2 regions of the Streptomyces sp. NBC_00076 genome follow, and region 1 is predicted to be linked to the other one. Evidence: riboswitches for the same ligand, from Rfam matches in the RefSeq annotation. Region 1 holds a riboswitch; the other holds the start of a gene.

The links. A riboswitch is a leader RNA that binds a small molecule or an ion and turns the genes downstream of it on or off. The one in region 1 is predicted to bind glycine.
Region 2: it holds a riboswitch for glycine, as region 1 does, so the genes downstream of both, gcvP (aminomethyl-transferring glycine dehydrogenase) here and gcvT (glycine cleavage system aminomethyltransferase GcvT) in region 1, are expected to answer to the same signal.

Annotation. Positions count from the first base shown of each region.
Region 1 covers NZ_CP108242.1:7,249,975-7,254,182, forward strand. The annotation lists gene glyA (serine hydroxymethyltransferase) at 1-668, opposite strand, end outside; gene gcvH (glycine cleavage system protein GcvH) at 684-1,061, opposite strand; gene gcvT (glycine cleavage system aminomethyltransferase GcvT) at 1,172-2,305, opposite strand; glycine riboswitch at 2,457-2,567, opposite strand; gene OHA64_RS33150 (AAA family ATPase) at 2,746-3,414, shown strand; gene OHA64_RS33155 (enhanced serine sensitivity protein SseB) at 3,529-4,208, shown strand, end outside.
Region 2 covers NZ_CP108242.1:1,801,089-1,805,296, forward strand. The annotation lists gene gcvP (aminomethyl-transferring glycine dehydrogenase) at 1-2,788, opposite strand, end outside; glycine riboswitch at 2,967-3,063, opposite strand; gene OHA64_RS08325 (PRC-barrel domain-containing protein) at 3,178-3,549, shown strand; gene OHA64_RS08330 (DNA polymerase IV) at 4,152-4,208, opposite strand, start outside.

The sequences.
Region 1 (4,208 bases):
ACGTCCGCGTACTCCACCGGGTTGGGGTGCAGACCGGCCGCGACCAGACCCGCGAAGTGCGCCATGTCCACCCACAGATGGGCCTCGACCTCGTCGGCGATCCGGCGGAACTCCGCGAAGTCCAGCTGGCGCGGATACGCCGACCAGCCCGCGATGATCACCTTGGGACGGTGCTCCTTGGCGAGCCGCTCCAGCTCGGCCATGTCGACCAGGCCGGTGGCGGCGTCCACGTGGTAGGCGACCACGTCGAACTGCTTGCCGGAGAAGTTCAGCCGCATCCCGTGGGTCAGGTGGCCGCCGTGCGCCAGGTCCAGGCCGAGGATGGTGTCGCCGGGCTGGGCCAGCGCGAACAGGGCGGCCTGGTTGGCCGAAGCGCCCGAGTGGGGCTGCACGTTGGCGTACTCGGCGCCGAACAGCTCCTTGACCCGGTCGATGGCGATCTGCTCGGTGACGTCGACGTGCTCGCAGCCGCCGTAGTAACGGCGCCCCGGGTAGCCCTCGGCGTACTTGTTGGTCAGGACGGAACCCTGCGCCTCCAGCACCGCGAGAGGCGCGAAGTTCTCGGAGGCGATCATCTCCAGGGTGGACTGCTGGCGGACCAGCTCGGCGTCGACGGCGGCGGCGACCTCGGGGTCGAGCTCGTGCAGGGGCGTGTTCAGAACGGACATCGGGTGTACGACTCCTCAGCCGGCGGAAAAGGCGGTGTACTCGTCGGCGGAGAGCAGGTCGGCCGGCTCCTCCGCGACGCGTACCTTGAACAGCCAGCCGCCCTCGAAGGGGGCGGAGTTCACCAGCGACGGGTCGTTGACCACGTCCTCGTTGACCTCGGTGACCTCACCGGACACCGGGGAGTACAGGTCGCTGACCGACTTGGTCGACTCCAGCTCGCCGCAGGTCTCGCCCGCGGTCACACCGGCACCGACCTCCGGGAGCTGCACGAAGACGACGTCACCGAGCGCGTTGGCCGCGTGCTCCGTGATGCCGACCGTCGAGACGCCGTTCTCGGCGCCCGACAGCCACTCGTGCTCCTTGCTGTAGCGCAGCTGCTGGGGGTTGCTCATGGCCTGAATTCTCCTGTACGCGGGGGAGTGCTGATGAAGGGGGGACTGCTGGAAACGTACGTGAGCAGCGGAAAGTGCGCAGGGTCACGCACGCCGACTGCTTCCGGCCGCTACTTCTGACGCTTGTAGAACGGCAACGCCACGACCTCGTACGGCTCGTGACTGCCCCGGATGTCCACACCGACACCGGTCGTGCCCGGTGCCGCGTGCGCCGCGTCGACGTACGCCATCGCGATCGGCTTGCCCAGCGTGGGGGAGGGGGCGCCGGAGGTGACCTCGCCGACCACCCGGCCGTCCGCGACGACGTCGTATCCGGCGCGCGGGACCCGGCGGCCCTCGGCGACCAGGCCGACCAGGACCCGCGGGGGGTTCTGCTCCGAACGGGCGGCGGCCTCCTGGAGGGCCTCGCGGCCCACGAAGTCTCCCTCCTTCTCGAACTTCACGACCCGGCCGAGGCCCGCGTCGAAGGGCGTCAACGACGTGGAGAGCTCATGCCCGTACAGCGGCATGCCCGCCTCCAGGCGCAGCGTGTCCCGGCAGGACAGTCCGCAGGGGACCAGGCCGACGCCCTCGCCGGCCTTGGTCAGGGCCTGCCACAGCTCGACGGCGTGCTTCGGCTTCACGAACAGTTCGAAGCCGTCCTCGCCGGTGTAGCCGGTGCGGGCGATGAGAGCGGGGACCCCGGCGACGGTGCCGGGCAGGCCGGCGTAGTACTTCAGGCCGTCGATGTCGGCGTCGGTGAGGGACTTCAGGACACCGGCGGACTCCGGACCCTGTACGGCGATCAGCGCGTACGCGTCCCGGTCGTCGCGCACCTCGACGTCGAAGCCGGCCGCACGCTCGGTCAACGCGTCCAGCACCACCTGGGCGTTGGAGGCGTTGGCGACGACCATGTAGTGAGCGGACCCGGCCTCCGTCTCGGCGAGCCGGTACACGATCAGGTCGTCCAGGATGCCGCCGTCACTCCGGCAGATCATGGTGTAGCGGGCGCGGCCGGTACCGACGGACGCGATGTTGCCGACCAGCGCGTGGTTCAGGAAGGAAGCCGCCTGCGGCCCGGTGACCGTGATCTCGCCCATGTGCGAGAGGTCGAAGAGCCCGGCACGGGTGCGTACGGCGGTGTGTTCGTCGCGCTCGGAGCCGTAGCGCAGGGGCATGTCCCAGCCGGCGAAGTCGGTCATCGTCGCGCCCAGTGAACGATGCAGGGCGTCGAGCGCGGTGTGACGGGGTGCGGTACTGCTCATCGGACGGTCGTCTCCCAAGGCATGACGGCGAGGTCGTTCCTCCCCATCTGTCATCGGAACCTGAGAGGTTCGTCAGGACCCCGCGAAGCGGTGATCATGACTTGCACCTTGGGTGGAGCCACTGTCGCAGCGGCCCGCTTTTCAGATGTGCCTCGCCCGCGCGGTAACGGGGCCTGAGAGATTCAAGGGAGGGACTTGCTCCTTCGGCGCCCGGGCACCCGTACGAGGGACGTACGACCCGGAACTCTCCCGCGCGGATTCAAGCGGCCGGTATGCAGTTGGCGCCGACATCATTGCACGCATCGGTCGAGCGCGGCAGGGCCGCATCTGTAACCGGCTTGTGGCAGGACGAGCACGAAAACACGAGACACCGCGCATTACCTTCTCTTTACACTCGACGGGGAGGGAACTCGTGACCACCCCAGGGGAGGACGACCACGGTGAACAGGACCACGGCGTACGCGACCACCTCGGCTCTCGCGCTGCCCCCGCAGCCGACGGTCCCGGCCACGGAGGCCTGCGGCCCGCTCGGCGCACCCGTCGTCCGCGACCTCCGTGAGCGCGGCGGCCACAGCCCGCACGCACTGCTCTTCGGTCCCCAGGACCTCGTCGCGATCACCGGCCTGCCCGGCAGCGGCAAGTCCACGCTGATGCGACGCACGGTCAAGGGCCTGCGCATCGACTCCCAGGACGCCCGCGACCGCTGGGCGACGCGGATGCCACGCTTCCTGCCGTACGCGGTCTACCGCCCGCTGGTCCGCCTCGCGCACTACGCCGGTCTGCGCCGCGCGCTGCGCTCGGGCGAGGGGGTCGTGGTGCACGACTGCGGTACGCAGGCCTGGGTGCGCGGCTGGCTGGCCCGCGAGGCGCGGCGCCGGGGCGGCACCCTGCACCTGCTGCTGCTCGACGTCACGCCGGACACCGCGCTGGCCGGGCAGCGCGAGCGCGGCCGCGGTGTCTCGCGGTACGCGTTCCTGCGCCACCGGGGTGCCGCCGCGCGCCTGATCGGCTCCGTGGGGAAGGGCGACCTGCCCCCGGGCTGCGGCTCGGCGGTGCTGGTCGACCGGGACGCGGCGAACGTGCTGCGGCGGATCGGCTTCGCCGGTTGAGCCGGATCGGCTCGGTGGCCGGTTCGCACCGGTCGCCCGTCTCTCATGAGCGCTCCGTACCCGTTAGCCTTTTCAGCCACAGCAGGCGGTACCAGGCAGGCGGTAGGCAGGCAGATGGACTTCCCGGCGGATCTCCCCGCTGACTTCCCGGGTTTCCCGGCACAGGCACACCCTCATCCGCACGGCGGATGGCCCGGCAACGAGCTGGAGGAGGTGCTGTCCGCCTCCCTCGGCGTCCCCGGGGCGGGCGGGCGGATCATCGAGGTGCTCGGCCGCAGCTTCGTCTGGGTGCCGCTGCCCAACGGCGGCGGCCCGCACAGCGGCCCGCTGGACCTGCCCACGCTGGAGATCGAGGGCCAGGTGCATGTCCCGGTGTTCAGCTCCGAGGAGCAGTTCCGCCAGGTCGTCGGCTCGCACCTGTCGTACACCATCGCTCCAGCGGTCGAGTTCGCCCGGGGTCTGCCGCCCCAGGTCGGCCTCGCGGTGAACCCGGACGGCACGGTCGGTGTCCCGTTGCCGCCGGCCGCCGTCGCCGAACTGTGCCGGATGGGCCGTACCCCGCTGGACGGTCCCGCGGCCGGCGGCCGGGTCCGTCTGTTCGAGCCGGACTGGCAGGACGACCCGGTCGACTTCCTCGCGACGGCCTCGTCCGAGTTCGCCGCCACGGGAGTGGTGCGCACCGCCCGCCGCTGCCTCGCCGTCATCGAGACGGCCGAACCGGTCATGTTCGTGGGCGTGGAACTGTCCCAGTGGGAGGGCGACTTGAGGGCCCTGCCGATGGAGGCCCTGGCCCG
Region 2 (4,208 bases), 5.4 Mb from region 1:
CCACCGCCACACCGGCCGGAAAGACGGCCTCCTCACGCGTGTACGCGTGTTCCCACTCCCCGCCGAGCGTGCCCGCGGTGTGCGGCGCGTTCCGCAGCGGGTTGTCGTCCGCGGGCCACTCGCCCGAGCCGACCTTCTCGATCTCCGCACGTATGGCGATCATCGCCTCACAGAACCGGTCGAGTTCGATCAGGTCCTCGGACTCGGTCGGCTCGATCATCAGCGTCCCCGCCACCGGGAACGACATCGTCGGCGCGTGGAACCCGTAGTCGATGAGCCGCTTGGCGACGTCGTCGACGCTCACACCGGTCGCCTTGGTCAGGGGCCGCAGGTCGATGATGCACTCGTGCGCGACCAGCCCGGCCGGGCCGGTGTAGAGCACCGGGAAGTGCGGTTCCAGCCGCTTGGCGATGTAGTTCGCGGAGAGCACCGCCACCTGCGTGGCCCGCCTGAGTCCTTCACCGCCCATGAGCCGCACATACGCCCACGAGATGGGCAGGATCCCGGCGGATCCCCAGGGAGCGGCCGAGATCGGTCCGACACCGGTCTCCGGCCCGGCCGCGGGCTGCAGCGGGTGGTTCGGCAGATACGGCGCCAGGTGCGCGCGCACCCCCACCGGCCCGACGCCCGGACCGCCGCCGCCGTGCGGGATGCAGAAGGTCTTGTGCAGGTTCAGGTGCGAGACGTCCCCGCCGAAGTGCCCCGGCTTGGCCAGCCCCACCAGGGCGTTGAGGTTGGCACCGTCGACATACACCTGACCGCCGGCCTCGTGCACCTGCGCGCAGATGTCCGCGACATGCTCCTCGAACACACCGTGCGTGGAGGGGTACGTGATCATCAGCACCGCCAGCTCGTCGCGGTGCTGCTCGATCTTCGCCCGCAGGTCCTCGACGTCGATCTCGCCGTCCTCGGCGGTCTTCACCACCACGACCTTCATCCCGGCCATCACGGCACTGGCGGCGTTGGTGCCGTGCGCCGACGACGGGATCAGGCACACGGTCCGCTGCTCGTCACCGTTGGCCCGGTGATATCCGCGTACGGCGAGCAGTCCCGCCAACTCGCCCTGCGAACCGGCGTTGGGCTGCAGCGACACCTTGTCGTACCCGGTGACCTCGGCGAGACGCTCCTCCAGCTCGCGGATCAGCACGAGGTAGCCCTCGGCCTGCTCGGCGGGCGCGAAGGGGTGCAGCTGACCGAACTCGGACCAGGTGACCGGCTCCATCTCGGTGGTCGCGTTGAGCTTCATGGTGCAGGAACCCAGCGGGATCATGCCGCGGTCGAGTGCGTAGTCCCGGTCGGCCAGCCGACGCAGGTAGCGAAGCATCGCGGTCTCGGAGCGGTGCTGGTGGAAGACCGGGTGAGTGAGGTAGTCGTCGGTGCGCAGCAGCGCGGCCGGAAGGGAGTCGTCGGTGGCCGCGTCCAGCGCCTCGATGTCGCCTTCGACCCCGAACGCGGCCCACACGGCGGCCAGTTGGGCTCGCGCGGTGGTCTCGTCGCACGCGATCGACACCAGGTCGGCGTCCACGAGCCACAGGTTGACGCCGTTCTCGCGCGCGGCCGCGACGACCTCGGCGGCCCGTGAGGGCACCCGGGCGGTCAGCGTGTCGAAGTACGAGCCGTGCACCACCTCGACCCCGCCGGCCGTAAGCCCCGCGGCGAGGATCGTGGCGTATCGGTGGGTGCGCCGCGCGATCCCCTTGAGGCCCTCGGGCCCGTGGTAGACGGCGTACATGCCGGCCATCACGGCGAGCAGCACCTGCGCGGTGCAGATGTTGCTGGTCGCCTTCTCGCGCCGGATGTGCTGCTCCCGCGTCTGCAGGGCGAGCCGATAGGCCTTGTTCCCGTCGGCGTCGACGGACACTCCGACGAGCCGCCCGGGCAGGCTGCGCGCGAACTTCTCTCGCACCGCCATGTATCCGGCGTGCGGCCCGCCGAAGCCCATCGGCACACCGAACCGCTGGGTCGTCCCGACGGCGATGTCCGCACCGAGCTCCCCCGGGGACTTCAGCAGCGTCAGCGCCAGCAGATCGGCGGCGACCGTCACGAGCGCACCGAGTTCGTGGGCCTGCTCGACGAGCGGCTCGATGTCGCGTACGGCACCGGAGGCGCCCGGGTACTGGATCAGCACGCCGTTGATCTCACGCCCGGCGATCTCGGCCGGAATGCCGTCACCGAGGTCCGCGACGACGACCTCGACGCCGGTCGGCTCGGCCCGCGTCCGGATCACGGCGACGGTCTGCGGCAGCGTGTCCGCGTCGACCAGGAAGAGGCCCTTCTTGTTCTTGCCCATGCGCCGCGACAGCGCCAGCGCCTCGGCCGCCGCGGTGCCCTCGTCGAGCAGCGAGGCACCGGAGGTCGGCAGCCCGGTGAGCTCGGCGACCATGGTCTGGAAGTTCAGCAGCGCCTCCAGGCGCCCCTGGGAGATCTCGGGCTGGTAGGGCGTGTAGGCCGTGTACCAGGCCGGATTCTCCATCACGTTGCGCAGGATGACGGGCGGCGTGAAGGTCCCGTAGTACCCGAGGCCGACCATGGAGTCGAGAACCTGGTTTCGGTCGGCCAGCGAACGCAGCTCGGCCAGCACCTCGGCCTCGGTACGCGCACCCGGCAGATCGAGCGCCTCGGCGTTCTTGATCACGTCCGGCACGGCGGCGGCGGTGAGCTCGTCCAGCGAGCCATACCCGACCTGGGCGAGCATCTTCGCCCGCGCTTCCTGGTCAGGCCCGATGTGGCGCTGTTCGAACGGAATTCCCTGCTCCAGCTCGGAGAGCGGACTGCGATGGGCGGTCATTGCGGAGGCCTCCTGGTCTGACGCGACCTTCGAGGGGCACCACGGCACGGGTACCCGAACGGCCTCCCCCTCTGTCATCTCGACCTGAGAGCTTCACCGGGCCCCCCGAGGGTGCCCGGCTTTCACCGTCGGTGAGAGCGGAAGCCGTTTCGACACCCACTCTGCTTTCCAGAGTGACCTCGTCCATGCGGTACGGGGGCCTGAGAGATTCCGGGGAGGATTTGCTCCTTCGGCGCCTCCGGATGGTGTCCGAAGGACTCTCCCGCACGGGGTCAGCAGCCGTTTGCCAGCGTACCAGCGAGGTCAGCGATTGAGCGTTCGAGTGGCCACCTCCCTGAATGTGCTCTTTCGTAGTGCTTACGGATGAGTTGCGACCAAATGGAGGACCCGTGCAGACCGACATCGATCCGCGCAACCTGATCGGCCGCAAGGCGTTCGACCGCAAGGGCACCAAGATCGGCACGATCGACGAGATCTACCTCGACGACGCGACCGGTGTACCGGAGTGGGCGGCCATACGCACGGGTCTGTTCAGCAGGGACGCCTTCGTCCCCCTGGAGCCCAGCGAACTGATCGAGGGCACCCTGCGCGTCCCCTTCGACCGGGCCCTGATCAAGGATGCCCCCGACTTCGGCGTGGGCCGCCACCTCTCCCCCGAACAGGAACTGCAGCTCTACCACCACTACGGTCTCGACCTGTCCGCTCCTCCGCCCCTCCCGGACCACGACTTCGGCAAGCTGGCAAACACGGACGAGTCCTGACCCCCACCTCATCCGCACACCCCCTCGCCGACACCTCGCCCCCGACCCCACCGGCCGACACATCCGGCCCCGTCCCAGCCGATCCGCCACGCGTATACAGCCCCCGCGACACGCCCATCCGGCCCTGCCGCCCCGCACGCACAGCCGCCGCGACACCCCAGCGTGGATGGCGGCCTTCCGGCTCACGCCCCCGACCCGGCAACCCGGCAGTACCGTCACATCGCACCGCCGCCGTCACAGAGCCGAGCAACGCCACCAGGCGGCGTCCCCCTGCACGGCAAGTCACCCCGGCACGCGACCGCACTCGCCGACCCACGTAGCCGACCCGCTCGTAATCGCCCGTCCGACCCCTCCGGACGGCGCGCAGTCATCCGCAGACCGCCGACATCCGCCCCCGCCCAACAGGCGTCAGCCCGCCCCACCACCGGGACGGCACGGCCGGCACCAGGCAGTCCGCACCGTCAGCCCTCCTGCGCCGAGTGCCCCACCCCGCCCCCGCCCCCGCCCGGTCGAAACCACCACACACCCGACCTACGTCCACCCCAGGCCCAACCCCACCCGCACCCGCACGCACCCGGTCCCGAGCCCCGCCCACCAAAGCCTTACCCGGCCTCAGAACGCACCCGCACCAGGGGCAGCGGCTCCGCCGGTTCCAGTTC